DNA from 4 places in the Streptomyces sp. NPDC001914 genome. Region 3 is predicted to be linked to each of the others. Evidence: riboswitches for the same ligand, from Rfam matches in the RefSeq annotation. Region 3 holds a riboswitch; each other region holds the start of a gene.

Region 1 (7,725 bases), on a different contig from region 3:
GGCGTCATGCGAGGCTCTGCGGGGATGTCCGCCGACGACGTGTCCCGGTCCGGAGCGACGGGAGCTCCCGTCGCGCTGCGGCCGTGTCGCGCCGCCCTTGCCGAGACGGGTCCGGCGCGTGTCGCCGTACTGATCCTTCACGGCGGCGCCGCGGACAGCAAGGCCCCCTTGCGGCCGTGGAACGTGGCGCGCGCCCGGATGCGGCCGTTCGTGCGCTCCGTGACGCGGGCCCTGCCGGACGAGGGCGCGTTCGTCGGGCAGGTGCTTTACCGCTACCGGGGATGGAACGGCGCGGACGCCGACCCCGTCGCCGACGTCCTGCGGGCACTGGACGAACTCACCGCTCTGGTCGGCGAGGTGCCGGTCGTGCTCGTGGGCCACTCGATGGGCGGGCGCGCCGCTCTGCGGGCCGCCGCCGCACCGCAGGTCCGGGCCGTGGTGGCGCTGGCGCCCTGGTGCCCGGAGGGTGAGCCGGTGGCCCACCTCCGGGACAAACGCGTGATCGTGCTTCACGGGGACCGGGACCGGATCACCGACCCGGCGGCGTCGTTCGCCCTCGTGCGCCGGGCCGCGGCGGCGGGTTCCTCCGCGAGCGCCGTGCGGGTCGAGGGAGGTGACCACGCGATGCTCCGCCGCGCGCGGACCTGGCACCGGGCCACGGGTACGACGGTGGCCGATCTGGTCACCCGGATCGGCGGTGGGCTCGACCCGCTTCCCGCCGAACGGTCCGGTGGCGAACCCGGCGTTCTCTAGAACCTGCCCGGCCCGCCGTGCCCTGTCCACCGGGGTGGCCGTCGGTCAGGGGCCGGGTGTGTCGAGACGGTCGTCGGGGTCGGGGGTGGGGGAGAAGGGGCGGCGAGTGCCGGAGGACGCCTGCCGGGAGGCGGACGAGGGTAGCGGGGCGCCCGTCGAAGGATCCCAGCTCAGAATCCACTCGAAGTCGCGCTGCAGCCGACGTGCTTCGCTTCGCACGAGCGTCGGTATGTCGCCGCGTTCGGAGATCAGTTGGGCATAGATCGGCGCATCGTGCACGTGGGGATCCTCGACTCGCTCGCGTGGTCTGACGTGCCTCGACCGTACGGGCGGCACGTGGTCGCAGCGGTGATCCGGCCAGCTCGGCCAGAACCGGTCAAGGTGTGACCAGCGGGCGCCGTCGATGTTGAACGACGTGCCAGGGAAAGCCAGTTCTGTGCACACTTCCGACACATCCGGGATGGCCGGCCCACCGGCCCGAGACCCCGGAAGGGTCGGATCCGTCCGCTCCGAACGTAATCAGGACGAAGCGGTGCGGGGCCGCCGCGCGGGAGTTCGGGTCGACGGCGGACCTGCGGACGGGCCCGGATCGCCCCAACGACCGTGCTCAGCCGCCTTTTCGAGCACGGCCCGTGTCCTCACCGTCGCGCTGCGGGGTGGTGCGATGAAGGTCACGAAAATGTATCGGACATCTGGGACGTGGATCTTCACATCCGGTGCACAACATGGCTAAGTTGGCGACCAGGCCGCCCGACTCCCTCCGGCGAAGCTCGCCGGGCGGCGCGGCCTCCGCCGAGTCCTGCCTGTCCACGCGGCAGCGGGAGCCGGGGACCCACCGAACCTGGGGTGAATCGGCCAACTGCCTTTCGGGGCAGGGGTCGTAGGGCATACCTTCCGGAATCGTCCGCCCGAACCCGACAGCTAACCCGGTAGGCGGACGACGGAAGGAGCACCACTCCATGGCGCCGGAACGCACCCCGCCCAGCCGCGAGGAAGTCGCCCGACGGCTCTCGTCCCTCTACGACCAGGCGGAGCTCGCCACCGGAAACTTCAACGGGACCCGCGCCTCGGCGAATTCCGCCCGCAGGCCGGGCCGGGGGAGCGCGGGTCAGGGGAGTGGCGTTTCCGACGCCGCCCAGGACGATCTGATGCGGCAGTGGTTCGACGGGGCGCGGTCCCGGTTCGGGCCCTCTGCTCCGGCGTCGCTCCCGGCCGACAGGCAGTCGGAGCGCGGTGGCGGAGGTGCCCGTCCGAAGGCCGTTCCGCAGGGGCCCAAGGGATCCTCGTCGGACCTTCCGACGCTTTACGAGCTGGAGCAGCTCGTGCGGCCGGTGGCCGAGTTGACGGCCGCCCCGGTGCTCGAACTGACCGCCGGTCCGGCCTCGGAGCCGGCCGCGCGCCCCGCGCTGGAGCTGACCGCGGGTCCGACGGCCGGGCCGATGACCGGTTCCATGACCGGTTCCATGACCGGGCCCATGGCCGGTGGCGCCCCGGCGGTACCGGGCCCCCGCACGGAGGTCCGTGCGGCGCTCCGTGCCGGAGCCGCCCCGGCGGGCGCGCCCCAGAAGGTCTCGTCGCACCTCAAGAAGCAGAGTGCCCGGCTCAAGCTCGCCGCCGCGCGGGAGCTGATGGCGCGGCACGCCGCACGGCAGGGCATGCCCGTCGCGCAGATGCCGGCGATCGAGTACCGGCCGACGCCGGAGCCCCAGCTGCCGTCCTTCCCGCCACCTCAGCAGGCCGCGGCGTTCCCGTCGGCCGCTCAGACGGGTTCGTTCCCGTCGGTGGGCCAGACCGGTTCGTTCCCGTCGGTGGGTCAGACGGGTTCGTTCCCGGCGGTGGGCGATTCGGGTTCGTTCCCGTCGGTGGGTCAGACGGGCTCGTTCCCGTCCGTGGGCCAGTCGGGCTCGTTCCCCTCGGTCGCTCAGACGGGCACCTTCCCCTCGGTCGCCCAGACCGGTTCGTTCCCGTCGGTCCCTCAGGCCGCGCCGTTCCAGGCGGCTCCTCAGACCGCCGCGTTGCCGTCCACCGCTCAGACCGGTTCATTCCCGTCGGTGGGTCAGACGGGCTCGTTCCCCTCGGTCGGCCAGACCGGTTCGTTCCCGTCGGTCGCTCAGGCGCCCGCGTTCCAGGCGGCGCCCCAGCCCGCGCCGTACGAGGCGGTGCCCCAGGCCGCCGCGTTCCAGGCGGCGCCCGCGCCCCAGGTCTTCGACACGGGCTCCATGCCCCAGGTGTACGAGTCGGCGCCGCCTCCGGCCGTGGAGTCCAAGGCGGTCATCCTGCCCCCCGGCTACGAAGCGCCGGCCCCGGCCCCCGAGTACACGTCCGTGCTCCTGCCCCTCTCGTACGACAAGCCGACCCGCCCCAGCGGGTATCAGCCGGCGCCGATGCCGCCGGTGAACGAACCGGCGCCCCAGCCCCCGGCGTACGAGACGGCGCCGCGTCCCGCCGCGTACCAGGCGGCCCCGCCGATGCCGCCGGTCACTGAGCCGGTGCCGCAGGCGCCCGCGTACGAGTCCGCGCCGCCCCAGGCCGCGTACGCGTCGGCCCCGATGCCTCCGGTGAACCAGCCGGCGCCTCCGCAGGCCGACGACGCCTGGCGGCAGTCGTTGCGGCCGGCGGCCCAGCAGCAGACGTGGCCCGCCGCTCCCGGGACCGTCGACGCGAACCCGGGCTTCGACATCGACAGCCTCGTCGCCGGAGCGGCCGCCCCGCAGGCCGTGGCTCCGCCGGCCGCCGCTCCGGACAGCCGGGCCGCCGAGGCGGTGGCCTTCGCCCGCGCTCAGATCGGCAGCCCGTGCGTGTGGGGGGCGTCCGGACCCGGTTCGTACGACCCCTCCGGTCTCACCCAGGCGGCCTGGAAGAGCGCCGGGGTCATGCTCCCCCGGTCGACGCAGGAGCAGGCACAGGCCGGCCCGGCGGTCGACCTCGGCGCCATCCAGCCGGGTGACCTGGTCTTCTTCCACGCCAACGTGAGCCACGTCGGTCTCTACGTGGGCGACGGCATGATGGTCCACGCGCCGAGTCCCGGAGCGCGCATCAGCGAGGAGTCCGTCGAGTCCGTCGGACAGGCGGCCATCCACAGCGTCGTCCGTCCGGTCTGAGCCGCCGCCCGTATGCCCCGGAGGCCGTTGACCGGTCCCGGCCCGCGGGGCGTACGGCCGTCCGGGGCGTACCGGCGGCCGTCCGGAGGGTGGTCCTCGGTGAAGGCGCCGCAGCGGTGCCGCGGCGCCGGCCGTCAGAACTCGCTGTCGATCCCCGTGACGGCGGCGGGACCCAGCGGCGCGTCGTCCGCGGACAGACCGCTGTCCAGGAGCGCACCGGAGACGAGCCGCACCGCCTCGGCCTCGGCGCTCTTCCGGTCCGCGGCCTCGACCTCCAGCCGTACGGAGAACCGGTTGTCCTCGTCGACGGTCAGCAGGCTCAGTTCCTCGCTCTCGCCCAGGTCCGTGTTCTGCGGGTCCTGGGGGCGAAGCCTGCGTTCCACGTCGGCCCGGGAGGCGTCCGGGAGGCCGTGGACGAACGTCCCGGGAACGGTGATGACGTAGGTGGTCACAGGAGCTCCTAGTGCGGCCGGCGCGCGGGCCTGAAGTGCGGTCGGTTGTGTGATCGCCCGTATACCCCGCATTGTGCCGGGCACCCGGATCTTCTTCGCGTCGGACGGAGCCCGACGTGCGGCGGCCGTGCGTCCGGCGCCGCCCGCCGTGCGGTGACCGGGTCCGGCGGTCCCTGCCGCGCGGTGATCGCGTGGCGATACGGTCGGCCCATGGCTGACGCTAGGTTGACCACCGCCTCGTACCTCGTCCTCGGCATCATCGACAAGCTGGGCGAGGCCAGCGCGTACGACGTCAAGGGGGAGGCGGCGCGGACGGTCGCGCCCTTCTGGTCGGTGCCGCACGCGCAGGTGTACGCGCAGTGCGACCGTCTCCTCGACGCCGGGATGCTGTCCCAGGTACGCCAGGAGAGCGGCCGCAACCGCAGGGTGCTGACGCTGACGGACCAGGGCCGGAGCGCCCTGCGGGGCTGGCTCGACGACCCCGCGTTCGTCCCGGTGGAGGCCCGCGAGCGCGGCATCCTCAAGCTGTGGTTCGGCGGCGAGCCCGACGTGCTCGGCCCCGTACAGCTCGACGAGCACCGCCGGACCCTCGGTGAGTACGAGGAACTCGCCGAGACCGTGGGCGAATTGCTGACGCGCGGGCAGCGGGACGCGCTGGAGTTCGGAATCCGGTACGAACGCATGATGATCGACTTCTGGCGGTGGGTGCAGCGCCGGGACGAGGACGCGCCGGACCGTTGACCCCGGCGGTGGACGGCCCTACCGTCTCGATAGTCCAAACGAGACTATCGATGGCCGGGTCGCGGCCATGGGCAGGGAGCCGTCGTGCGCCGTCCAACGGGCACCACCTGGCGCCGCTTCGCCGTCGTCGCCGTGTCGGCCGTGTGCGTGGGCTACGCGCCGATCGCGATGACCGAGCTGTGGCCGTACGCGCGCCCCGGCGCGCCCGCGTTCGGTGAGTGGATCCTGGCCCACGTGGTCTCACCGCGTTACGTCGCCGACGCGCTGGCCACCCGGATCGGGCCGTACCGCCACAGCCTCGTCCCGATGATCGTGCACTCCGTCCTCGGCGGTGTGCTGATGCTGCTGGGCCCCGCGCAGGTGCTCACCGCCGTACGGCGGCGCGTACGGCTGCACCGGGCCCTGGGCGTCGTCTTCGCGCTCACCGTGTACGCCTCGATGGCGGGCGCCGCCCTGTATCTGGCGCGCACGGCACCCGAGGACGCCTTCAGCGGCGCCGCGTTCTGGATCGTGCTCGCGACCATCCTGGTGGGCACCGTGATGAGCGTGACGTTCGGCGTGCTCGCCGCCGTCGGCGGGTTCCCCGACCTGCACCAGCGCTGGATGCTGCTGTGCTACGGCTTCCTGATGACCGCGCCACTGCTCCGGTTCGAGTGGGGTGGCCTGCCGCTGCTCCTGCCCGGACTGTCCATGGCCGAGATCAACCAGCTCGCCACCATGCACCTGGGCTCCGTCGTCTCCTTCGGCGCCCTGATCGCCTCGCGTTCCCTGGACCGGCGCCCGAAGGTCTCCGGGGTCTCCGGGTCCTGGGCGCCCGTGCCCGTCCTGGCCCTCGCGCACGTCGTCGGGGCGGCCGCGCTGGCCTGGATCGCGCGCGGCACGCTGGAGCACGGCACCCAGGGGCGCAGGCTCCTGCTCGCCTATCTGCTGCCGTACGCCCTCACGTACGCGGTGACGGCACTGCGCGCGCGGCACGCGGGCCGTGAGGGCCGCCTCTGGGCGCGTGAGGAGTGGCGTCTGCACTGGGTGGCCCTGTGCCTGGCGCCGGTGCTGTCGGTCGGGGCCGCCCCGCTCTTCGAACGGTCGCTGGGGCTCGACGGGCTCACGGCGCTGGCCGCGGGGGCGGCGATCGGCTGGGGCGTGATGGCGTTCGCCGCGACCCTGATGGTGAGCGCCCGCGTCATGTACGCACGGGAGGTCCTCAAGAGGGCCCTGCCGGCGCCCGGTTCGGCCGGACGCCTGTCGGCACCGGTCCCGTAGCCCCTGCTCCGGCTTCTCCTCGCCCGCGGTCGACTCGTCCCCGGGTCGACTCGTCCACCGCGTCGACCGTGCACCGCACCGTGTCGTCCACCCCGTCGCGCCCCTCGTCCGGAAACGGAATCCTCATGTCGAACGCATCCGACGCGCCCCGGACCGACGACGTCCCGGCGCACCCCACGTCCCTCGCCGCGGGCGGGCGGCCGCTGACCGCCGGAGTGGCGATGCTGGCCACCGCGGTCGCCGTGGTCAGCGTCCTCGTCGGCGGCCTGCTGGCGGCCGTGGCGCTCACCGGTCACGTCTTCGGCGCCTGGCATTCCCCGGAGTCGCTGACTCCGGGACTGATCGGCGCGGCCATGCTTGGCACGGCGCCCGGCCTGTTCGCGCTGAACCGGGTCCGCGTCTGGCACGAGGCCCGCTCGCTCGTCCTTCCGCTGGCCGTGGTGCTGGTCGGCCTGTTCACGGTGAGCCTGCTCAACGCGGGGCAGCTGTACATCGCCCGGGGCGGCTCCATCGTCCCGGTGCTGTTCAGCCTCGGCTGGCTCTTCGTGCTCGGCGCGCTGTGCGTGTGCGCCCTGATCGCGCTGGCCTGGCAGTACCTCACCCCCGGACACCCGCCGGGTCCGGGCGGTGCTCCGCTGCCCGGCTGGTCGAAACCCGCGCTCGCCGTGCTGGGTTCGGCCTGGCTCGGCATCGGTACGGGCCTGCTCGTACGGCCCGGTTTCTGGGCCGACTTCGTGCCGTGGAGTGTCGGCCGCGCCGACGCGCAGGCGCTCGGGGTGTGGGCGCTGGCCCTCGGCGTCGGCGTCCTCGGAGCGCTCGCCGAGGACGACCTCGGCCGCACCGGCCCGGCCCTGATCGCCCTGCCCGGCACCGCCGTCGCCCTGGCCGTCGTACTGGCCTGCCGCGCCTCCGCCGTCAACTGGTCCTCGGGGCCCGCCCTTTGCCTCGTCGCCATGGTGGCGGGACTCCTGATGGCGGGCCTCAGCGGCCGAGTCCTGCTGGCGCGGTCCCCGGTGGCACCACCCCGGCAGGACCGGGCCGCCGAGAGCTGAGACGCGACGGCCCGGGAGACGGAGCGGGCTTGGCTGCCGACTCCCGGAAACGTTGTCCGCGTCATCTGTTCCGGACGGAGGCAGGGCCGCGGTCGGCGCGCGGGCGGCACGATACGAGGCGTCGACCGACGAGGAACGTTGCCGGGGGTGGTACAGCTATGCGCCGGTGGCGTCGTCCTCCGCCCGTCCAGGAGACAGACCTGACGGAGTACCTGCGGAGCACGGTGTGGGGTCCCGCCGAGTTCGTCGGATGGCCGCCCCGGAGGCTGATGGGGGAGGGGCTTCTCGTCGGGGTGCTGGGGGCCGGATCGATCGTCGGCGCGGGGGTCGCCGGCGACCGGACCGGAGCACCCGTCCTGGTGAGCG
Region 2 (7,725 bases), on a different contig from region 3:
TCACCGCAGGCGGCCGGCTCCAGGTCGATGCGGGAGACGGCGCCCCAGCCGATGGTGAGGACCACTTCGCGGGGCAGCGTGCCGGGCGTGTACGACTCGGGGTTCGCGACGACGCGGCTGACGACGACCGAGGAGATCCGGCCGAGCTTGACCGATTCCGTCGAGGTCGTGGCGTACGGCGTCGGGGAGGTGGTGTCCGCGTTCTGCTCGTCGGTGTGGCTCACGATGAAACGGTTGCCGGTGAGGACCAGCACGGTCACGTGCCGGCGCACCTCGTTCGCGTCGAACGTCGTCTCCTGGTGGACCAGGTACGACCGGATGGTCTCGCCGCCGATCGCGGCCTCCACCGCCTCGGCCACGAGGGCCGGGTAGTAGCCGCTGCGCTCGATCGCCGCTCGCAGCCCCTGGGTCGTCGTACTGGTCTTGGCCATGCCGTCCATCCTACGGGGGCCCGCTGACTGCGAGGCACCGCTCGCGTGGGTCTGTCGTGGACCGATCAGACCGAATCGCGCAGGGTGACCGGTGGGACGCGGGCACGGCAGGTATCCCGGCGGGGTGCCCCTCGTCACAGAGGCATCCCCTCCCGGCGCCCCGGAGGACCTGGCCGGGGCGGGCACGGCCCGGGCGGCTCAGACGACGGGCAGTGTGCGGGGGCCGAGGTCGTCCCGGAGCGGGGCGCGGGCCAGCCGTACCGTCGCGCCGAGGACGCTCAGACCGGCCGGGGCGACCACCACCGGCTCCAGCGAGACCGCGACGACCTCCGGGTGGTCGTCGACCAGCCGGGAGACCCGCAGCATGAGCTCTTCGAGGGCGGCCGTGTCGACCGGCGCGGAGCCCCGCCAGCCGAACAGGAGCGGTGCCGTCCGGATCGACCGGACCAGCGAGGCCGCGTCCCGGTCGGTGACCGGAACCAGCCGGTGCGCGGTGTCGCCGAGCAGTTCGGAGGCGGCTCCGGCGAGCCCGAAGGAGAGCACCGCACCGGCCGCCGGGTCGATCACCGCGCGGACGACCGCGTCGACACCGCGCGGCGCCATCCCCTGCACGACCGGGCGCAGCACCGTCGGCGGCCCGAACACCTCGGTCAGCTCCGCGTACGCCCGGCGCAGCTGCTCCTCGTCGGCCACGTCCAGGCGTACGCCGCCGAGGTCCGCGCGATGCCTCAGGTGCGGGGCGGTGGTCTTGAGGGCCACGGGGTAGCCGATGGCGCGCGCGGCCTCCGCGGCCTCGTCCGGGGTGGGGGCGGGCAGGGCCCGGTGCACGTCGATGCCGTAGAGCCCGAGCAGCGCCGCCGTCCGTTCGCCTCCCAGGGTCAGGCCCTCCCCGCGCGCGAGGAGGTCGTCGATCAGCCGGGCGGCCCCCTTCTCGTCGATGTCCTCGTACTCGGGCACCTTGCCGGGCTCATGGGCGTCCGTGCGCCACTGGGCGTACTTGACGGCTTCGGCGAGGGCGCGGACGGCCCGTTCGGCGGCGGGGTAGGCGGGGATGAGCCGGGAGTCCGGCGCGGCCTCGGCGCGCGGCGCCGCGGGCGACCGGTCCGAGGGGTGGAAGCGGGCGCCGGACGCCGCGCCGGGTGCTCCCTCCGGGGCCTGCGGGGCGGTGCTCGCGGCGGCGGACAGGGCTTCGGCGAGTCCGCCCAGTTCGACGTGGACCACGAGCACGGGTTTCGCCGGGGCCTCCAGGGCGGAGGACCGCAGCGCCTCGGCGAGCGCCGCGTCGGCGGCCTGGGTCTCCCCCACGGCCGGTATGGCGGTCACGACGACGGCGTCGCAGCCGTCGTCGGCGAGTGCCTGCGACAGGGCCTTGTGGAAGTCCTCCGCCGAGGCCGCCGTGGTCAGGTCCCGGGGCGGCAGCGGCCTGAGCCCTTCGGCGAGACAGGCGTCGTACGTCAGCAGTCCCAGGGACTCGGAGTTCCCGAGGATCGCCACGCGGGGTCCCCGGGGAAGCGGCTGGCGGGCCAGCAGCAGGCCGGCGTCGACGAGTTCGGTGATCGTGTCCACCCGGATGACCCCGGCCTGGCGGAGCAGCGCGGACACGGTGGCGTGCGGCAGTCGCGTGGCCCGGACGGCGTGCCCCTGGGGAGCGGCCCCGCCGTGCCGTGCTCCCTGGACGACGACCAGGGGTTTCGCGGCCGCCGTCCGCCGCGCGAGGCGGGTGAACTTGCGCGGGTTGCCGATGGATTCGAGGTACATCAGGGCGACGTCGGTGTCCGGGTCCTCGTACCAGTACTGCAGGACGTCGTTGCCGGAGACGTCCGCGCGGTTCCCCGAGGAGACGAAGGTCGACACCCCGGTCACGCCGGTGACGCCGCCGCCGCGCCGGTGCAGCCGGGACAGCAGGGCGATGCCGATGGCGCCGGACTGCGCGAACAGGCCGATGCGTCCGGGGCGGGGCATCTGGGGGGCGAGCGAGGCGTTCAGCCGCACGTCCGGCGCCGTGTTGATGACGCCGAAGGCGTTGGGTCCGATGATGCGCATCCCGTACGTGCGCGCGTGCCGTACGAGTTCGCGCTGGCGTTCGCGTCCCTCGGGGCCGCTCTCGGCGTACCCGGCGGAGACCACCACGAGTCCCTGCACGCCGTGTTCGCCGCATTCGGTCACGACCTCGGGGACGTGGGCGGCGGGCACGGCGACGACGGCGAGGTCGACTGGGTCGGCGATGTCCCTGATGGAGCGGTGGGCGGGGACTCCGTCGAGTTCCTTGTCCTGGAGTGCCGCGTTCACCGCGTACAGGCGTCCGGTGAACCCGGCCTGGCGGAGGTTGTCGAGGACGCTGCGGCCGACCCCGCCGGGCGTGCGCCCGGCGCCGATGACGGCGACCGAGCCGGGGGCGAGCAGCCGCTGGACGGAGCGGGCCTCGGCGCGCTGTTCCCGGGCGCGCTGCACGGCGAGCGACCGGTCGGTGGGTTCGAGGTCGAACTCCAGGCGTACGACACCGTCCTCGAAGCTGCGCTTCTGGGTGTAACCGGCGTCCGTGAAGACCTTGATCATCTTGTTGTTGGCGGGCAGCACCTCGGCGGCGAAGCGGCGGATGTCACGCTCGCGGGCCACCGCTCCGATGTGTTCGAGCAGCGCGGAGGCGACGCCCCGGCCCTGGTGGGCGTCCTGCACGAGGAAGGCGACCTCGGCCTCGTCGGCGGGCGCGGAGGCGGGCATGCCGTCCGCGTTGATCCGGTCGTAGCGCACGGTGGCGATGAACTCGCCGCCCACCGTGGCCGCGAGGCCGACCCGGTCCACGAAGTCGTGGTGGGTGAAGCGGCGGACGTCCTTGGCGGACAGGCGCGGGTAGGGCGCGAAGAAGCGGTAGTACTTCGACTCGTCCGACACCTGCTCGTAGAAGCTGACCAGGCGTTCGGCGTCGTCGACGGTGATGGGCCTGATGCGCGCGGTGCCGCCGTCGCGCAGCACCACGTCGGCCTCCCAGTGGGCTGGGTACTCGTGCCGGTCCGACGAGGTCTGCATGGGGCCCAGAGTACGGCTCGCGTACGACAACGGCGCGAGGCAGTCTGAGGGTGACGGGCGTCGGAGCGGGTCTTCGACCGACACCGCGGCGGGTGATGCCCGGGACCGTCCGGGCACTCCTCGCGATATGGAACAATGGTCTAGACAACCCTGAACACCCGAAGGGCAGCATCTCATGGCTGAGCGCCGCGTCAACGTCGGCTGGACCGAGGGCCTCCACGCCCGCCCCGCCTCCATCTTCGTCCGGGCCGCCACGGCGTCCGGCATCCCCGTGACGATCGCCAAGACCGACGGCACCCCCGTCAACGCGGCCTCCATGCTCGCGGTCCTCGGCCTGGGCGCCCAGGGTGGCGAGGAGATCGTTCTCGCCTCGGACGCCGACGGCGCGGACGTCGCCCTCGACCGTCTGGCGAAGCTGGTCGCCGAGGGGCTCGACGAGCTCCCCGAGACCGTCTGAGCCTGCCCGCGAGGCAGTCGGACCCACACGGCCGAGCCGCGGCACCCTTTCTCCGGGTGGCGCGGCTCGGCCGTTTTCCGTGGACCCGTCCGCGAATTCCCCACGTGTCACGCAGGCCTCGGGCCGCGGTCGCGGTAATGCCGCTCACCGGAATTCCGGACAAACGAATAAAAGGGCATCAGAAATGAGCCCCCGCAGAATATCCCTCTTTGTATACGGTGCCTGTGTTAAAGACGCGGGCCCGTCATGTTTACGGGATGTTGCGAACTTCTCACACGGTCCGGCCGGTCGCCGCCGGGAAATCGGAGCCGGTGCGCGGCCGTGGCGCGCTCGGTGTGCAGGGCCGTGATCGCGCGGGCCCGCTCGCTGTCCCCGCGGGCCACCGCGTCCACGATGCCGCCGTGCTCCGCCCAGGACTCCGCGGGGTCGGCCGGCGCCTCGACCGAGTACATCCAGGCGATCTTGTGACGAAGCTGGGCGAGCGTCGAGGTCAGCGCCGGGCTGCCGGACGCCTGGGCCAGCGTCTCGTGGAACCAGCCGCCCAGCGAGCGCAGATCCTCGCTGTGGCCTCGCCTGGAGCGCTCCTGCCCCAGCCTGACCAGTCCCCGCAGCACCTTGAGGTGGGCCTCCGTGCGCCGCTGCGCCGCCCTCGCGGCCCCCAGCGGCTCCAGCAGCATGCGCATCTCCAGGAGGTCCGCCGCCTCCAGCTCGGTGGGCTCGGCGACACAGGCGCCCGCGTGCCGGCGGGTGACCACGAAGCCCTCGGCCTCCAGCGTGCGCAGGGCCTCGCGCACGGGGACGCGAGAGACGCCGTAGCGGCGCGCGAGCAGTTCCTCGGTGAGCCGGCCGCCGCGCTCGTAGACACCCGCGACGATGTCGTCACGGATCGCCGTGCACACCGAGTGCGCCGGAATACGCATGACCGACCTCCGCTTTAATCCCCGTGAAACGCCGTCGATTGACGCTTGTTCAGTGACTCTATTGCAGGAAGCCTGAATTTCCGATGGCGGGCCTGAATCCATGGATATTTTTTGGACAGACGGCGTCCGGAAACGACGATGCCCCGGCTCGGTGAGCCGGGGCATCAAAAGCGGTGGGAAGCCGCGAAGCGGTCGTCAGACGTTGACGCCGTGCGAGCGCAGGTACGCGACCGGGTCGATGTCCGAGCCGTACTCCGCGGTCGTGCGGGCCTCGAAGTGGAGGTGCGGTCCCGTGGTGTTGCCGGTGTCGCCGGAGAGGCCGATCTGCTGGCCCGGGGTGACGGTCTGCCCCACGGACACCCCGATGGACGACAGGTGGCCGTACATGGTGTACGTGCCGTCGTGCATCTTGATCACGACTTGATTGCCGTAGGCGCCGCCCCAGCCGGCCGTGACGACCGTGCCCGAGCCGACGGCGTGGACCGAGGTGCCGGTGCCCGCGTGGAAGTCGACACCGGTGTGGCTGCCGGAGGACCACAGGGCGCTGCTGGCCTGGTAGCCGGTGGAGACGTACGAGCCGGTGATCGGCATGACGAACGTGTTCAGCCGCTTGCGCTCGGCCTCGCGGGCGGCGCGCTCCTTGGCCGCGCGGAGCTTCGAGGCCTGCTCGGCGGCCTCCTTGCGCGCGGTCTGCTCGGCCTGCTTGCGCGCGGCGGCCTCGTCGGCGGCGCGCTGCTGGGCGAAGGCCTGGGCGTCGATCTGGTCGGCGACCGTGTCGTTGAGGGTGACGGTCTGGGTGAGCCCGGTCTGCTCGACGGAGGCTTCCGCGGCGAACGCGGGGGCGGCCAGGGTTCCGATCACACCGGTGGTGGTGAGCGCCGCGACCCCGACGGCGGTCGTGGTGGTGCTGTGCACCCGGCTGCTCGTACGACGATGCTTGCCGGTGCCACAGGTGAACGCCATGTAGGGGCTGATCCTTTCCTTCCCTCTCGCCTACCGGGTTAGCTGACGGGTTCGGAGCAGGAAGGTCTCCTACGGGCCCCCTCCGAGGAGGGCGTCCGATTCACCCCAGGGACTGAGTGGGTCCCCGGCTCCCCTGACTCGCGTCTCGGGGACTCGGCGATGACTGTCCGGTGCCGCGGGCGCGGCGCACTGCGTGACGAACAGCCGGACCGACGCTAAACGGGGTGACTTTCGAACAACAAACGGATCACGATTTTTGTTACGCATGCCACAGGGCAGAAGGGCAACCGCCGTACGAATGCGGACATCTTGGGAACGGCACCTGTAAAGGAAAGGCCCTGACGGCTCTTCAGCCGTCAGGGCCCTCTCGTGTCGCACGGGTTCTACTCGGCGGCCACCACGGTGACTTCACCGATTCCGAGGGCCCTCACCGGGTCCGCGATCTGCGCCGCGTCGCCGACCAGGACGGTCACCAGACGGTCCGTCGGGAAGGCGCTCACGGCCGCCGCGGTGGCCTCCACGGTGCCGGTGGCGGCCAGTTGCCGGTAGAGCGTCGCCTGGTAGTCGTCCGGCAGGTACTGCTCGACCTGGTCCGCGAGCGTGCTCGCGACGGCCGCGGCCGTCTCGAACTTGAGGGGCGCGACGCCCACCAGGTTCTGCACGGCCACGTCCCGCTCGGTGTCGGTCAGGCCCTCGGCCGCGAGGGTGCGCAGCACCGTCCACAGGTCGTCGAGCGCCGGCCCGGTGTTGGGGGTGTCGACGGAGCCGCTGATGGCGAGCATCGCGGCGCCCGTGCCGTCCGGCGCGGAGCGCAGGACCTGCCCGAACGCCCGCACGCCGTAGGTGTAGCCCTTCTCCTCGCGCAGGACGCGGTCCAGGCGCGAGGTGAGGGTGCCGCCGAGGCAGTAGGTGCCGAGGACCTGTGCGGGCCACACACGGTCGTGCCGGTCGGCTCCGACGCGGCCGATGAGGAGCTGTGTCTGGACGGCTCCGGGGCGGTCGACGATGATCACGCGGCCGGTGTCGTCGGCGCTCACCGGCGGCACGGGACGCGGCTCGGCGGACGAGCCGGTCCAGGAGCCGAGCGTGTCGGCGAGCAGCTCGTCGAGATCGACACCCGTCAGGTCGCCGACGACGACCGCGGTGGCCGTGGCGGGGCGCACGTGCTTCTCGTAGAAGGCGCGCACACCCGACGCGTCGATGCTCCGGACCGTCTCCTCGGTGCCCTGACGGGGGCGCGACATGCGCGCGCTCGCCGGGAACAGCTCCTTGGAGAGCTCCTTGGCCGCACGACGGGCCGGGTTCGCCGTCTCGTGCGGGATCTCGTCCAGCCGGTTGGTCACCAGCCGCTCGACCTCGCTGTCCGCGAACGCGGGGGCCCGCAGCGCGTCCCCGAGCAGGCCGAGCGCCTTGGCCAGGCGCGAGACGGGCACTTCGAGCGACAGCCGTACGCCGGGGTGGTCGGCGTGCGCGTCGAGCGTGGCGCCGCAGCGTTCCAGCTCGGCGGCGAAGTCCTCGGCCGAGTGCTTGTCGGTGCCCTCGGAGAAGGCGCGCGCCATGATCGTGGCGATGCCGTCCAGGCCCGCCGGCTCGGCGTCCAGCGGCGCGTCGAGGATCACCTCGACGGCGACGACCTGCTGGCCGGGGCGGTGGCAGCGCAGCACGGTCAGACCGTTGTCCAGGGTGCCGCGCTCGGGAGCGGGGAACGCCCACGGCTTCGGCTGGCCGGCCTGGGGCTGCGGGTGGAAGTCCATGGTGGCGAGCTCGGTCACTTCGCCGCCTCCTCGTCGGTCTCGTCTGTCTCGTCGGCGGAGCCGGCCGCGTCCGCGGCCTCGGCGGTGGTCGGTTCGTAGACGAGCACCGCGCGGTTGTCGGGGCGCAGGCGGGCCTTGGCGGCCTCCTGGACCTCCTCCGCCGTGACGTCGAG
Region 3 (7,725 bases):
GGCATCGACTTCCCCGTCTCCTACGGGACGCCGGTGATGGCCGCGACCGACGGGACCGTCCGGACGCAGTGGAACAGCGCGTACGGCAACATGATGATCGTGACGGCGATGGACGGCACGGAGACGTGGTACTGCCACCTCTCCACGTACAAGGTCGCCTCGGGCACCACCGTCAAGGCCGGTGACCAGATCGCCTTCTCCGGGAACTCCGGCAACTCGACCGGCCCGCACCTGCACTTCGAGGTCCGCCCGGCCGGCGGTTCCGCGATCGACCCGCTGCCGTGGCTGCGCAGCCACGGACTGGACCCCACGTAGGAACCCGGATCGCTGTCGGGAACCCGGCCGCCGCGTGAACCTGGTCGGGAACCCCGCCGGCATGTGACCACGGGCGAGAATCCGGCGCCCGCGGCCTCGGCCGTCCGTCTCCGGACGGCCGAGGACCCCTGCGAACGGTCTCGCGGACTACAGCTTCTCCACCGGCGCGTACCGCAGCAGCAGCCGCTTCGGCTTGGGCTCTCCGAAGTCGACCGTCGCCTCCGCGTTCGCGCCCGTCCCCTTCACGCCGACGACGGTGCCGAGGCCGAACTGGTCGTGCGTGACCCGGTCCCCGACGGCCAGCGAGACCACCGGCTTCTCGGTGGCGCCGCGGCGGGTGGCGAACCCGGAGGCACCCGAGGCCGCGGACCGCGAACGAGAGGACGACAGGGAGGCGGCGACACCGGAGACGGGACCGGCGGGCCTGGCCGACGTCGCTCCCGTGCGCTTCCAGTCCAGATGGGTCGCCGGGATCTCCTCCAGGAAGCGGGAGGGCGGGTTGTACGAGGGCTGTCCCCAGGCGCTGCGCATCGAGGACCGGGTGAGGTAGAGCCGTTCCCGCGCGCGGGTGATGCCGACGTACGCGAGGCGCCGCTCCTCCTCCAGTTCCTTGACCTGTCCGAGCGCGCGCATGTGCGGGAAGACGCCGTCCTCCATGCCGGTCAGGAAGACCACGGGGAATTCGAGGCCCTTGGCGGTGTGCAGGGTCATCAGGGTGATGACGCCGTTGCCGTCCTCCTCGTCCGGGATCTGGTCGGAGTCGGCGACGAGCGCGACCCGTTCCAGGAACGCGGAGAGTCCGGGCGGGGTCTCGCCCTCACCGGTCTCCTGCTCGAACTCCAGGGCCACGGCGGCGAGTTCCTGGAGGTTCTCGATCCGGGTCTCGTCCTGCGGGTCGGTCGACGCCTGCAACTCGGCGAGATAGCCGGTGCGTTCGAGGACGGCCTCCAGGATGGTGGCCGGGCCCGCGCCGGACTCGACGATCGTCCGCAGGTCCTCCATCAGCGTGTTGAACCGCTTGACCGCGTTGGTGGAGCGCGCGGCCATGCCGTAGGCCTCGTCGACGCGGCGCAGCGCCTGCGGGAAGCTGATCTTCTCGCGCTGTGCCAGGGCGTCGATCATCGCCTCGGCGCGGTCGCCGATGCCGCGCTTGGGCACGTTCAGGATGCGGCGCATCGGGACGGAGTCCTCGGGGTTGGACAGCACCCTGAGGTAGGCGAGGACGTCCCGGACCTCCTTGCGCTCGTAGAAGCGGACGCCGCCGACGACCTTGTACGGCAGGCCGACGCGGATGAAGACCTCTTCGAAGACGCGGGACTGCGCGTTCGTGCGGTAGAAGACCGCGACGTCGCCGGCCCTGGCCTCGCCCGCGTCCGTGAGACGGTCTATCTCGTCGGCGACGAACTGGGCCTCGTCGTGCTCGGTGTCCGCGACGTAGCCCGTGATGTTCGAGCCCGCGCCCGCGTTGGTCCACAGGTTCTTGGGGCGGCGCGACTCGTTGCGCTCGATGACCGCGTTGGCGGCGGACAGGATCGTCTGGGTGGAGCGGTAGTTCTGCTCCAGCAGGATCGTCGTCGCGTTCGGGTAGTCCTCCTCGAACTGGAGGATGTTGCGGATGGTCGCGCCGCGGAAGGCGTAGATCGACTGGTCCGCGTCACCCACCACGCACAGCTCGGCGGGAGGCAGGTCGTACTCGCTGGGGGGTACGTCCACCGGGTGCTCGGAGGTCCCGACGAGTTCGCGGACGAGGGCGTACTGCGCGTGGTTGGTGTCCTGGTACTCGTCGACGAGGACGTGCCGGAAGCGGCGGCGGTAGTGCTCGGCGACGTCCGGGAAGGCGCGCAGCAGGTTGACCGTGGTCATGATCAGGTCGTCGAAGTCGAGCGCGTTGGCCTCGCGCAGCCGCGACTGGTACAGCGCGTACGCCTGGGCGAGGGTCTTCTCGAAGCCGTCGGTGGCCTGGGCGGCGAAGTCCTCCTCGTCGATCAGCTCGTTCTTCAGGTTCGAGATCTTGGCGCTGAACGACTTCGGCGGGAAGCGCTTGGGGTCGAGGTCGAGGTCACGGCAGACGAGCGCCATCAGGCGCTTGGAGTCCGCGGCGTCGTAGATCGAGAACGACGAGGTGAAGCCGAGGGTCTTGCTCTCGCGGCGCAGGATGCGGACGCAGGCGCTGTGGAAGGTCATCACCCACATCGCGTTGGCGCGCGGGCCCACGAGCGCCTCGACCCGCTCCTTCATCTCACCTGCGGCCTTGTTGGTGAAGGTGATCGCGAGGATCTGGCCGGGGTGGACGTTCCGCTCGCCGAGCAGGTGCGCGATGCGGTGGGTGAGGACGCGGGTCTTGCCCGAACCGGCTCCGGCCACGATGAGCAGCGGGGAGCCGGAGTGGACCACGGCCGCGCGCTGGTTCTCGTTCAGTCCGTCCAGCAGGGCCGCCGGGTCCACGGCGGGCCTGGGCGCGCCGTCGCGGTAGTACGCGTCCCGGCTCGGCGGCACGTCGAACTTCCCGCCGAACAGATCGTCCGGAACCGGTTCCGGTACGTGGTCGTCCTCGGGCGGCGGCGGGTGTTCGTCCTCGTGGGCCGCGGAGGGCTGGAGGGCCGCCAGGAAGCTGTCGTCAAAGAGGCTGCTCATCGCTCTCCGAGTCTAGGCCGCCCCACCGACAGCCCGCCGCCACCCCGAGAACTCGGCCCGAACTCGGGCGCCCGGCGAGCACCAGGGGTTCACGGCTCCCCCGTCGTCATCTCACCCCGCGTGACGGCACACGACGGTCCGGTCACCCGGCGTGAGACCCGGCCACCGACCGCGGCCGGAGCGGCACCCGTCCGGCGTTCTTGTCGATGCGAGGGCCCCGGGGCCGGCGGGAACGAGGGAGGAGGCCGACCGGGCCGGCGGAGAAGCGAGCGGTCCGACCGGCCGGGCACGAAGGCGACCGGCCCAGCGGGAGGGGGGGCCGACAGGAAGGAGGGCCGGCGCGAAGACAGGCCGGCGCGGAAACGGGCCGCCGCGAAAACGGGCCCGCGCGAAGGCAAGCCGGGCGGACCGACCAGCCGGGCGGGAAGGAGGGACCGCCGACCAGCCAAGCGGGACGAAGGGAGGGCGAGCGGGCGGGAAGGCGGGCGGGCCCACGAGCCGGGCTGGAAGAAGGGGGAGCGAGTGCGGCGGCCAGGACAGGGCGAGCGGGTTGCCTGCGACAGCACATGTGGCGGCGCCTGCGACGGCACGTGCGGGGCGTCTGCGACGAGACGCGCGGGGCGTCTGCGACGGCACGCGCGGCGGCACCTGCGGTGCGCCCGCGACGAAACATGGGGCGACGCCTACGGCAGCGTACGCGGGGGCTGCGGCGGCGCATGCGCGGCGACAGCGGAGGCGGCACCTGCGAGAGGTCTGCGACGGCACATGCGGCAAAGGTCACGGAAATGTATCGGGCGTATCGGGCATCAACCTTCACACGGGCCACACCGGTTGGCTAGCGTGCTCGAAGGCCGCTCGACCGCATCCGGCGAACATCGCCGGGCCGGGCGGCCTCCGCCGAGTCCGGTGCGCCGCGAGGCCCCGGAGCCGGGGACCCACCGACCTTGGGGTGAATCGGTCCAACCGCCTTGTGGGGCACGGACCGTAGGGCAGCCTTCCGGAACCACCCGCCCGAACCCGACAGCTAACTCGGTAGGCGGATGACGGAAGGAGTCGCCTCTCTTGGCGTCACACCGCAAGGCGCGTCCCACCGGTGCGCGCATCGCAGGCATACGGACCCCCGCCCTCGCCACCGCGGCCCTCACCTCCGTGGCCCTGCTCTCCCAGACCGCCAACGCCGCCCCCTCGGCCGAGCCCAGGCCCAGCATCGAGGAGGTCTCGAAGAAGGTCGACGACCTCTACCACCAGGCCGAGTCCGCCACGGAGAAGTACAACGCGACCCGGGAGAAGACCGCCAAGCAGCGCAAGCGCGTCGACACCCTGCTCGACGACGTCGCCCGGCGCACCGAGAAGCTCAACACCGCGCGCGAGGAACTGGGGTCGTTCGCCGCGGCGCAGTACCGCACCGGGGCCGCCGCGCCCGACACCGCGACCCTGCTGCTCGCGGACGACCCCCAGGACTACTTCGACCAGACCCAGTTGATGAACCGTCTGACGACCCGCCAGAAGGCGGCCGTCGACGACTACATCACCGAGCAGGCGGCGACGACCAAGAAGCGGACGGAGGCCACCGAGAACCTGGAGTCGCTGACCGCATCGCAGAAGGCGCTCAAGACGTCCAAGGCCGAGGTGCAGCGCAAGCTCGCCGCGGCGCGCGACCTGCTCTCGGATCTGAACGCCGAGGAAAAGGCGCGCCTGGCGGCGATCGAGAAGAAGAAGCAGGAGCAGGCCGCGGCCAAGGCGGCGGAGCTGGCGCGGCAGCAGGCCGCCGCCGAGAAGGCCGCGCAGGCGCAGTCGTCGGACAGCACCGCCGGTTCGGCCACCGGCTCGGCCGACGGGTCGTCGTCGGGATCGACGGCCACGGACTCCTCCGCCTCGACGAAGGCGGCCAAGGCGCTCGCGTTCGCCCGCGCGCAGATCGGCAAGCCCTACGTCTGGGGTGCCACCGGCCCCGACTCCTACGACTGCTCGGGTCTGACCCAGGCCGCCTGGAAGGCCGCGGGCGTCAGCCTCCCGCGCGTCACCTACGACCAGGTGAACGCCGGCACGACGGTCTCCCTCGCCGACGCGCAGCCCGGCGACCTGGTCTTCTTCTACGACGACATCAGCCACGTCGGCGTCTACATCGGCGACGGCATGATGATCCACGCGCCGAAGCCGGGAGCGTACGTCCGCGAGGAGTCGATCTACTACGACGGCACCTCGGCGATCCACAGCGTGGTGCGCCCGGCGTAGCGCGGGACACGAAGGCCCCTGTCGCGGGGCCGCGCGCGGGACGCTTCCGATCCTCGCGCGCGTGCCCCGCGTTTTCGTCCCGTCCGCGCGTGGCCCGCCCGCAACCGCACCGCGGGTCCCTAGCATCGACGCATGCCAGACACACCGGACATGACGGACACCATTCCGCTCCGCGCCTGGTGGGCGGGGTGGGCGCCCGCCGCCGGGGCCGCCGTCATGGCCACCGGCATCCTCTCGATCGGGCTGCACCTGACCGGCTACGAGGTCCTGTCCGGGATCGCGCTGGTCCTCGCGTCGCTCGCCTGGGTCGCGCTCGCCTCGGACTTCCTCGGCCGGCTGGTCGGCGACCGGGAGCAATGGGCGCGCCGGGCGGGCACTCCCGCCGGGCTCGACGCGGTCGCGGCGACCACCGTGCTCGGCACCCGGTTCTCGGCCCTCGGGTGGCGGACGCTCGCCGAGATCCTGCTCGCACTGTCGGCCCTGCTCTGGCCGGTCCTGCTGCTCTCCGTCCTGCGGCGCTGGCGGCGCCGCGGGACCGGAGAGGTGTTCCTCGTCTGCGTGGCCACACAGGGCCTCTCGGTCCTGGGGTCGGCGATCGCCACCGAGGTGGGTTCGGACTGGCTCGCGCACGCCGCGATGGCGCTGTTCTGGCTGGGGATCGCGCTCTACGTGCTCTCATTCGCGGCCTTCGACCCGCGGGAGGTGCGGAAGGGAGCCGGGGACCACTGGATCGCGGCCGGCGCGCTGGGCATCTCGGCACTGGCCGGGGCGGGGCTCGTCGTGGCGCACGACGTGAATCCGTACCTGTGGAACAACGACGACCAGGGCGTCCTGCGCGCGACGACCGGCGCGCTGCTCGTGCTCGACCTCGCCTGCTACGCCCTGCTGGCCGTCGCGGAGGTGGTGTGGCCGCGCCCGCGGTACGACGTACGGCGCTGGTCGTCCGTCTTCCCGATGGGGATGTCGGCGGTGGCGACCCTGGCGGTGTCGGCCGCCCTCGACGTCTTCTGGCTCAAGGGGACCGGGCAGGTGCTGCTGTGGATCGCGGTGGCGGCCTGGCTCGCGGCGGTCGCGGGGACCGCTTTCGCCTTCAGGTCAGGGGTACGGGGTGACGCGGCGGGGGTCCGGCGTCACCGAGCCTGAGCGGCCGGCAGATCCGCCCTCGCGGAGGTGACGCGGCCGGTGGATCCCCCGTCACCGGGGCCGCCATCGGAGCCGCCGTCAGGTCCGCCGCGGGGCGATGTGCGGGCCGGTCAGGTCCACAGGACGGCGATGAAGATGTTCGCGACGGTCAGCAGCCCGACGAGGCCGAACAGGCGCTTGTCCACCGTCTCGTCGTCCCGCTTCACGTAGACGAGCCCGAGGATCACTATCAGCAGGGCCAGCTTCACACCGATCTTGACGGTGCTGACCGTGCTGCCGTCGGCCTGGTTGAGCCCGACCAGGGCGACTCCGGTCACCAGCATGGTCAGCGCGCCGTGCAGCATCGCGGGGACGAAGCGGGCGGTGCCCTTGCCCATCGCCTTCATCTGCGTGAGGAAGCCGCCGAGGAGCGCGGCGATGCCGATGATGTGCAGGCCGACGAAGAGATGGATGAGTACGTCCATGGGGCCGGAGCCTAATCGCACCCCCTGACGCCCCCGCCGACCGGGCCCCTCCCTACCGGCCCCTTCCCACCGGGCCCCTCCCGACCGGGGCGCCCCTTCCTCCACTCCCTCTCCACCGGACCGTCGCGCGTCACCCATAGCACCAGCATCATGCGGACTGTCCGGGATTCCCCACTTCGGTCATCACCCTGCGTGAAGTCGGCGACGTACGACCAGGATCTTGGCCACATTTGGTCACTTGGCGATCCAATCGCAATAGTTCCGTACATAGCGTTACCAACAGCGCGCTCTCAGGTTTAGCGTCCTCCACCAGGTGACCGGCTCCCCACCACCGTCCGGGCCAGGGACGGCAGTCGGACACCACCGCCGAGAAGGTCCGGCGGCGGCCCGCTCCCCCTGTGTGCGCCGCCGCCGGACGTGTCACCGCTTGACCGCACCTCAGGGGCGGTCGCACGGAAGGATGTGGGCCCTCGTGGCAGCGCACCGCAAGGCCAGGCAGCGTTCGGTCGGCGGAAACACGGCTCGCACAGCGGTCACCATCGCCCTCGCGGGCGCGGCGACGGCCACCGGCTTCGACGGCGTCGGCCACGCCGACCCCCAGCTCTCCCCGGCGCAGGTGAAGGCCAGGGTCGACAAGCTGTACGAGGAGGCGGAGGCCGCCACCGAGAAGTACAACGGCGCCAAGGAGAAGGCCGGCCAGGCGGAGACGAAGCTGAGAAAGCTCCGCGACGAGGCGGCCCGCCGGGAGGACCGGCTCAACTCGGCCCGGGACGCGCTCGGTTCGATGGCGGCCGCGCAGTACCGCAGCGGCGGGCTCGACCCCGTGGTCCAGCTCGCGCTCTCCGACCACCCCGACCAGTACCTGGACGGGGCCGCGCTCGCCGAGCGGGTCGGCACCCGCCAGTCGGCCCAGATCGCGGGGGTACGCAAACAG
Region 4 (7,725 bases), on a different contig from region 3:
CGTGATCAGTACTGCATCGACTTGTAACCAGCGTTCGAGTGCGACTACCTTCACCCATCAACAACGCGGCACCTGCGCCACTCGTTCAGCAGGAGTCGCGATGCTCCCCGCTGTCGCTCGAAAGGCTCTCGCATGCTCTCCGGGAACGGCCGTCACCGTCGCCCTCGTCAGGCCCCGGCTCTCATCGTCGCCGCAGGGGTGACCGGATCGGCGATCGCCATCCCGTTGCTCGCCGCGGCGAGCGCGAGCGCGGCCGACGGAACCACCTGGGACCGGGTGGCGCAGTGCGAGAGCGGTGGCGCTTGGAGCTCCAGCGACGGCAACGGCTACTACGGCGGCCTCCAGCTCGACCAGGACAACTGGGAGGCGCACGGCGGCCTCGACTACGCCCCGACGGCCGACCAGGCCAGCCGCTCGCAGCAGATAGCCGTCGCCGAGAAGGTGCTCGCCGACTCTGGCCTCAAGGCCTGGCCGACCTGCGGACCGCTCTCGGGCCTCAGCAAGGGCTCCGCCGGGATCGGCGTCGACACGGGTGTGGCCGGCGACTCGTCGAGCACCGGCGACGATTCCGATTCGTACATTTCGTCCGGTCTCGCCACTTCGCCCAGCTCCTCCCCTTCGGGTGATTCGTCCGGTTCGGGCGACTCCTCGGACGCGGGCGGCGACACCGCGACGCCCAGCGCCTCGCAGAGCTCCGACGGCTCGGACGCGGCGGCCGACAAGAGCGACAAGTCGGCCAAGTCGGGCAAGAAGGACGCCTCTTCGGCCCCGTCCGACGCGTCGACCGGCGGCACCGGGCGGCACCGCGGCGGGGACGCGGCGGAGAGCGCGGCCGACGCCGGCGCCGACGCCTCCACCGGGCGGCACGCCGCGAGCCCCGCGACCGAGACCGCCGACCCCGCGTACGTCGCGGACGCCATCGACAACCTCTGGAGCGTTTCCGACGCCCTTGGTCTCGAAAGCGGATGGGGCGATCTGCCCAAGGTGGACACGGGGGCGGACAGCAGCGGTCCCGGCCTCGTCATCCCTGGTCGAAGCATCGTGGACACGGCCGAAACGGTGCAGAAGTAGCGGGAGTTCACGTCACGGTTCGCTGTGGAATGTCCCATTTGGCGCAAGTGAGAGATGGGTCTCAGAAGCCCTGATCGTCTTTGAAATTCCGCCAATCGACTGCTTACGGTCGTGACCGCTCGCCACAGCGGGCCCCGACGGTCGCAACGCCGAATCCTGCCAACGGCCGTACGGGAACAGTCGTCGCGTCATGCGCCGTAGGCAGGAGCGGGGGACCCAAGGTAAGTGCCGGGCCCGGGAGTCGAGAGACATCCGGGAACGGCTCGGGGTGAAGCCGCGTGCCGGACGTCCTGGAGACAGGACGAAGGCATGCGGCCGGGCAACTCATTCGGCCCGAACCCGACAGCTCACCTCGCAGGCGTCGGTGAGGGGATCTCTCCATGCTGTTCTCCAGCAAGGGCAAGCACCGCCGCCCGAACAAGGCCACCCGTGTCGCCACGCTCGCCGGTGTCACCGGCGTCGCCATCGCCGCCCCGCTGATGGCGGCCGGCAACGCCTCCGCGGCCACCGCCTCCGAGTGGGACGCCGTCGCCCAGTGCGAGTCCGGCGGCAACTGGTCGATCAACACCGGCAACGGCTACTACGGCGGCCTGCAGTTCTCGTCCTCCACCTGGGCCGCGTACGGCGGCACCGCCTACGCCTCGACGGCCGACCAGGCCTCGAAGGCCCAGCAGATCACCATCGGCGAGAAGGTCCTCGCCGCTCAGGGCAAGGGCGCCTGGCCGACCTGCGGCACCGGCCTGTCGAGCACCCCCTACGGCGGCGGCTCGGCCCCGGCGGCCCCGTCGTCCTCCTCGTCCGACGCCTCGCAGAGCGCCCCGGCCACCCGTACGACGGAGCAGCCCGCCTCCCGTTCCGCGGAGCGCCCCGCCGCGCAGAAGACCGTCACCACCCCGACCGGCAAGAAGGTCAAGAAGGGTGACGGCGAGTACAAGGTCGTCAAGGGTGACACCCTCAGCTCGATCGCCGAGAAGAAGCACGTCAAGGGCGGCTGGCAGAAGCTGTTCAAGCTGAACAAGGACATCGTCGCCGACGCCGACTTCATCTACCCGGGCCAGCAGCTCCACCTGCACTGAGCGGTGCGGCACGCCGGCTGACCCGGCCGCTTTCGGCGGAGGGCGGCCGTGATTCCGGCACCGCCGCGACACCCGGCAGGCAACAGCCCCCTCGTGGGGGTCTCCGCACGCACCGGAGACCCGCCGAGGTTCCCGTCCCCACGGGCTCCCCGCTCCGGCGCGTGTTCCCCCGCACGCGCCGGAGCGGGGTTTTTTATTTCTTTTTTTGTTCCGTTCAGGAACAATATGTAGGCTCGGTCCGCTCAAGGGGTGGTCGATCGCTGGCCGATCCCCCTGAGCCGGTTAGGCTCATCCCGCGGGGCTGCCAAGCTCCGCGTACCCGCGTCACATCCCATAAGGAGATGCTCGTGCCGTCCATCGACGTCGTCGTAGCCCGGGAAATCCTGGACTCCCGAGGCAACCCCACGGTCGAGGTCGAGGTCGGCCTCGACGACGGCAGCACGGGTCGTGCCGCCGTTCCGTCCGGCGCCTCCACCGGAGCGTTCGAGGCCATCGAGCTTCGCGACGGTGACCCCAACCGCTACCAGGGCAAGGGTGTCGAGAAGGCCGTCCTCGCCGTCATCGAGCAGATCGGCCCGGAGCTCGTCGGCTACGACGCCACCGAGCAGCGCCTGATCGACCAGGCGATGTTCGACCTGGACGCCACCGACAACAAGGGCTCGCTCGGCGCCAACGCCATCCTCGGCGTCTCGCTCGCCGTCGCGCACGCCGCCTCCGAGGCGTCCGACCTGCCGCTCTTCCGCTACCTGGGCGGACCGAACGCGCACCTGCTGCCCGTTCCGATGATGAACATCCTGAACGGCGGCTCGCACGCCGACTCCAACGTGGACATCCAGGAGTTCATGATCGCCCCGATCGGCGCGGAGTCCTTCTCCGAGGCCCTGCGCTGGGGCGCCGAGGTCTACCACACCCTCAAGAAGGTGCTGAAGACCAAGGGCCTGTCCACCGGCCTCGGCGACGAGGGCGGCTTCGCCCCGAACCTCGAGTCCAACCGCGCCGCCCTCGACCTCATCCTCGAGGCCATCAAGGAGGCCGGTTACACCCCCGGCGAGCAGATCGCCCTCGCCCTCGACGTCGCCGCCTCCGAGTTCTACAAGGACGGCGTCTACACCTTCGAGGGCAAGGAGCGCTCCGCCGCCGAGATGACCGAGTACTACGCCGAGCTCGTCGCGGCGTACCCGCTCGTCTCCATCGAGGATCCGCTGTTCGAGGACGACTGGGCCGGCTGGAAGATCATCACCGACCAGCTGGGCGACAAGGTCCAGATCGTCGGCGACGACCTCTTCGTCACCAACCCGGAGCGCCTCGCCCGCGGCATCGAGGAGGGCTCGGCCAACGCCCTGCTCGTCAAGGTCAACCAGATCGGTTCGCTGACCGAGACCCTGGACGCCGTCGAGCTGGCCCAGCGCAACGGCTTCAAGTGCATGATGTCCCACCGCTCCGGAGAGACCGAGGACGTCACCATCGCCGACCTCGCGGTCGCCGTGAACTGCGGTCAGATCAAGACCGGCGCCCCGGCCCGCTCGGACCGCGTCGCCAAGTACAACCAGCTCCTGCGCATCGAGGAGATCCTCGACGACGCCGCGGTGTACGCCGGCCGCAGCGCCTTCCCGCGCTTCAAGGGCTGAGCCCAGCGCGTCCCAGGAAGCGTCCTCCGTACGTCCCCGTACCCGGTCCCGTACCGTGTGCGGGGACGTACGCACGTGAGGGGCCCGCACACGGCGGGCCGGTACTGGGGAGGCGGGACTCATGGCCGTGAAGGACCGGGACCGGTTCTCCACCTCGACCCGGCTGAAGCTGCTCGGCGAGCAGACGGCGGCCAGGGTCTACCGCTCCCAGACCAAACGGCAGGCCCGCCGCTCCCGGCTCACCGGCCGGGCCGCGCTGCTCGCCATGGTCCTGTGCTCCCTGATCGTCGCCCTCGCGTACCCGATGCGGCAGTACGTCTCCCAGCGCGCCCAGATCGGCGATCTGGAGCGGCAGCGGGAGCAGGCCCGGCAGCGGGTGGAGCAGCTGCGCGACCTCAAGGCGCGCTGGCAGGACGACGCGTACGCGAAGCAGCAGATCCGGCAGCGGCTGCACTATGTGATGCCGGGCGAGACCGGCTACATCGTGATCGACCCGGACGCCGCGAAGCAGTCCCGTGCCGAACGCGGCACCGCGGACCGCCCCTGGTACACCAATGTCTGGGACGGCGTGGACAAATCCGACGCCGCCGACCGCTGACGACCCATGAACTGACCAGAAAGACACGTGACTCACGGCATGGAAACGCCACCGCCCACCACCCCGCGCACCGAGCCCACCGACACCGACGTCGAGGCCTTCAAGCAGCAGCTCGGCCGGCCGCCGCGCGGGCTGCGCGCGATCGTGCACCGCTGCCCCTGCGGCCAGCCGGACGTGGTGGAGACGGCGCCCCGCCTCCCCGACGGCACGCCGTTCCCGACCACGTACTACCTGACGTGCCCGCGGGCCGCGTCCGCGATCGGGACGCTGGAGGCCAACGGGGTCATGAAGGAGATGACCGAACGGCTCGCCACCGACCCCGAGCTGGCCGCGGCCTACCGCGCCGCCCACGAGGACTACATCGCGCGCCGTGACGCGATCGAGGTCCTGGAGGGCTTCCCGAGCGCGGGCGGCATGCCGGACCGGGTGAAGTGCCTGCACGTCCTGGTGGCGCACTCGCTGGCCGCCGGTCCCGGCGTCAACCCGCTCGGCGACGAGGCCATCGCCATGCTGCCCGAGTGGTGGCGCAAGGGCGCCTGCGTCACCCTCACCGGCCAGGCGGCCTGCGAGGGAACGAAGGCCGGGGATCCCGCGGAGCCCACCGGCGCCGCCGGTTCCGCGGAGTCCGCCGGTTCCGCCGAGGCCCCGGGTTCCGCCGAGGACGGCCGGTGACCCGCGTCGCCGCCGTCGACTGCGGTACGAACTCCATCCGGCTCCTGGTGGCCGACGCGCACCCGCGGACGGGCGAACTCACCGACCTGGACCGGCGGATGACCATCGTCCGGCTGGGCCAGGGCGTCGACCGCACCGGCCGGCTCGCCCCCGAGGCGCTGGAGCGGACCTTCGCCGCCTGCCGCGACTACGCGCGCACCATCGAGGAGCACGGCGCCGAGCGGGTGCGCTTCGTCGCCACCTCCGCCTCCCGGGACGCCGAGAACCGGGACGAGTTCGTGCGCGGGGTGCTGGACATCCTCGGCGTCGAGCCGGAGGTCGTCACCGGGGACCAGGAGGCCGAGTTCTCCTTCACCGGCGCGACCAGGGAGCTCTCCGGGCGCGACGACCTCGCCACGCCCTACCTCGTCGTGGACATCGGCGGCGGCTCGACGGAGTTCGTCGTCGGCGCCGACGAGGTGCGCGCGGCACGCTCCGTGGACATCGGCTGCGTACGGATGACGGAACGTCACCTCGTGCGCGACGGCGTGGTCACCGACCCGCCCACGGCCGAGCAGGTCGCGGCCATGCGTGCCGACATCGAGGCCGCCCTCGACCTCGCCGAGGAGACGGTCCCGCTGCGTGAGGCGCGCACCCTGGTGGGTCTGGCCGGCTCGGTCACCACCATCGCGGCGATCGCGCTGGACCTCGCCGAGTACGACTCCGAGCGGATCCACCACTCCCGCGTCTCCGTCGAGCGCGTCCGCGAGATCACCGAGTGGCTGCTGCGCTCCACCCACGCCGAGCGCGCGGCCGTCCCCTCGATGCACCCCGGCCGGGTCGACGTGATCGGGGCCGGGGCTCTCGTCCTGCTCTCGATCATGGAGCGCACCGGGGCCGGGGAGGTCGTGGTCAGCGAGCACGACATCCTCGACGGCATCGCCTTCAAGGTGGCGGAGGAGGCCGAAGCCGCCCGGCAGGGCGACTGACGCCGGCAGGGCGCGGCCCGCGTCCCGTGAGGCGTCGGGAACGGGTGTGAGGCGGCCCCTGCTCCCCTTCCGGGGCCGGGGCCGTCCGCGGTCCCCGGCGCGGCCGGAGAGGGCTCCGGGAGGCCGTGCGGGGCCGTGCCGCACGGCGTGGCACCGGTCTCCTTTGCTACTGATCAGTAGCCTCGGCTGAGCGGGTCGGATAGCGTATGAGCATGCCGGAAGGGGTCCTGGAGACCCTTCGGCGAGGCTCCGCCGAGAAACTTCGTGAAGTTCTTCACAAGGAAAAAGGTCCTGCTGGGCGACGAAGGGGCCACTTGGGCCCTTCCGGAGGCCCGGACCGGTCCGGCAGCATGATCGGTGAAGCGTTGCGGCCGCGTTTCGGCGCGATGAAACACACGTGTGGTCCGCTCGGCCGAACGGGTCGGGCCGCAGCTCACACGGTGTTGACAACGGTACGAACCGTACGGCGGTCCACCCCCGCCGACATGGCCTCCGTCGCGGGGGCCGCGGAGTGTAGCAGAGGGCCTGTCCGAGCTTGTGAAGGGGCGCACGAGCGACCCCCCTGAAGCAGGTGGATACTCGATGGCATGAGCACCACGGAGCGTCCCAGGATCCTCGTAGTAGGCGGTGGGTACGTAGGCCTGTACGCAGCTCGGCGCATCCTCAAGCAGATGCGCTACGGAGAGGCGACCGTCACGGTCGTCGACCCCCGGTCGTACATGACCTACCAGCCCTTCCTCCCCGAAGCAGCCGCCGGCAGCATCTCCCCGCGGCACGTCGTCGTCCCGCTGCGGCGTGTACTTCCCAAGGCGGAGGTCCTCACCGGCCGGGTCACCACCATCGACCAGGACCGCAAGGTCGCCACGGTCGCCCCCCTCGTGGGCGAGGCGTACGAGCTGCCTTTCGACTACCTCGTCATCGCGATGGGCGCGGTCTCCCGCACCTTCCCGATCCCCGGTCTCGCCGAGCAGGGCATCGGCATGAAGGGCATCGAGGAGGCCATCGGCCTGCGCAACCACGTTCTCGAGCAGCTCGACAAGGCCGACTCCACCACGGACGAGGACGTCCGCCGCAAGGCGCTGACCTTCGTCTTCGTGGGTGGCGGCTTCGCCGGCGCCGAGACCATCGGTGAAGTCGAGGACATGGCCCGCGACGCGGCCAAGTACTACAGCAGCGTGTCCCGCGAGGACATGCGCTTCATCCTCGTCGACGCCGCGGACAAGATCCTTCCAGAGGTCGGCCCCAAGCTCGGCCAGTACGGCAAGGAGCACCTGGAGAGTCGCGGCGTGGAGATCTACCTCTCCACCTCCATGGACTCCTGCGTCGACGGCCACGTCGTGCTGAAGAACGGCCTCGAGGTCGACTCCAACACGATCGTCTGGACGGCCGGCGTCAAGCCGAACCCCGTTCTCTCCCGCTTCGGTCTGCCGCTCGGCCCGCGTGGCCACGTGGACACCCAGACCACCCTCCAGGTGCAGGGCACGGACTACATCTGGGCCGCGGGCGACAACGCCCAGGTGCCGGACGTCGCCGCCCGCAAGGCCGGTGTCGAGAACGCCTGGTGCCCGCCGAACGCGCAGCACGCGCTGCGTCAGGCCAAGATCCTCGGCGACAACGTCATCTCCGGCATGCGGGGCTTCCCGCAGAAGGAGTACGCGCACGCCAACAAGGGCGCCGTGGCCGGTCTGGGCCTGCACAAGGGCGTCGCGATG

What was found. A riboswitch is a leader RNA that binds a small molecule or an ion and turns the genes downstream of it on or off. The one in region 3 is predicted to bind cyclic di-AMP.
Region 1: another riboswitch for cyclic di-AMP. It lies ahead of ACFYYF_RS14950 (NlpC/P60 family protein); the one in region 3 lies ahead of ACFYYF_RS06690 (NlpC/P60 family protein).
Region 2: another riboswitch for cyclic di-AMP. It lies ahead of ACFYYF_RS19880 (M23 family metallopeptidase); the one in region 3 lies ahead of ACFYYF_RS06690 (NlpC/P60 family protein).
Region 4: another riboswitch for cyclic di-AMP. It lies ahead of ACFYYF_RS37350 (transglycosylase family protein); the one in region 3 lies ahead of ACFYYF_RS06690 (NlpC/P60 family protein).

The regions. Positions count from the first base shown of each region.
Region 1 is NZ_JBIASW010000004.1:548,723-556,447, reverse strand. Features, by position in the region: gene ACFYYF_RS14955 (alpha/beta hydrolase) at 7-753, shown strand; cyclic di-AMP (ydaO/yuaA leader) riboswitch at 1,534-1,705, shown strand; gene ACFYYF_RS14950 (NlpC/P60 family protein) at 1,713-3,854, shown strand; gene ACFYYF_RS14945 (hypothetical protein) at 3,989-4,306, opposite strand; gene ACFYYF_RS14940 (helix-turn-helix transcriptional regulator) at 4,517-5,047, shown strand; gene ACFYYF_RS14935 (DUF2306 domain-containing protein) at 5,132-6,307, shown strand; gene ACFYYF_RS14930 (hypothetical protein) at 6,433-7,359, shown strand; gene ACFYYF_RS14925 (hypothetical protein) at 7,629-7,725, shown strand, end outside.
Region 2 is NZ_JBIASW010000006.1:379,477-387,201, forward strand. Features, by position in the region: gene ACFYYF_RS19860 (DUF5998 family protein) at 1-431, opposite strand, end outside; gene ACFYYF_RS19865 (GNAT family N-acetyltransferase) at 630-3,458, opposite strand; gene ACFYYF_RS19870 (HPr family phosphocarrier protein) at 3,634-3,915, shown strand; gene ACFYYF_RS19875 (GntR family transcriptional regulator) at 4,143-4,835, opposite strand; gene ACFYYF_RS19880 (M23 family metallopeptidase) at 5,031-5,798, opposite strand; cyclic di-AMP (ydaO/yuaA leader) riboswitch at 5,811-5,967, opposite strand; gene ACFYYF_RS19885 (pitrilysin family protein) at 6,182-7,570, opposite strand; gene ACFYYF_RS19890 (M16 family metallopeptidase) at 7,567-7,725, opposite strand, start outside.
Region 3 is NZ_JBIASW010000002.1:363,456-371,180, reverse strand. Features, by position in the region: gene ACFYYF_RS06700 (M23 family metallopeptidase) at 1-315, shown strand, start outside; gene pcrA (DNA helicase PcrA) at 463-2,949, opposite strand; cyclic di-AMP (ydaO/yuaA leader) riboswitch at 3,835-4,004, shown strand; gene ACFYYF_RS06690 (NlpC/P60 family protein) at 4,012-5,184, shown strand; gene ACFYYF_RS06685 (tellurite resistance/C4-dicarboxylate transporter family protein) at 5,317-6,327, shown strand; gene ACFYYF_RS06680 (hypothetical protein) at 6,438-6,791, opposite strand; gene ACFYYF_RS06675 (NlpC/P60 family protein) at 7,264-7,725, shown strand, end outside.
Region 4 is NZ_JBIASW010000022.1:1,631-9,355, forward strand. Features, by position in the region: gene ACFYYF_RS37345 (transglycosylase family protein) at 199-1,071, shown strand; cyclic di-AMP (ydaO/yuaA leader) riboswitch at 1,255-1,447, shown strand; gene ACFYYF_RS37350 (transglycosylase family protein) at 1,452-2,147, shown strand; gene eno (phosphopyruvate hydratase) at 2,489-3,775, shown strand; gene ACFYYF_RS37360 (septum formation initiator family protein) at 3,897-4,373, shown strand; gene ACFYYF_RS37365 (DUF501 domain-containing protein) at 4,413-5,045, shown strand; gene ACFYYF_RS37370 (exopolyphosphatase) at 5,042-6,013, shown strand; gene ACFYYF_RS37375 (NAD(P)/FAD-dependent oxidoreductase) at 6,601-7,725, shown strand, end outside.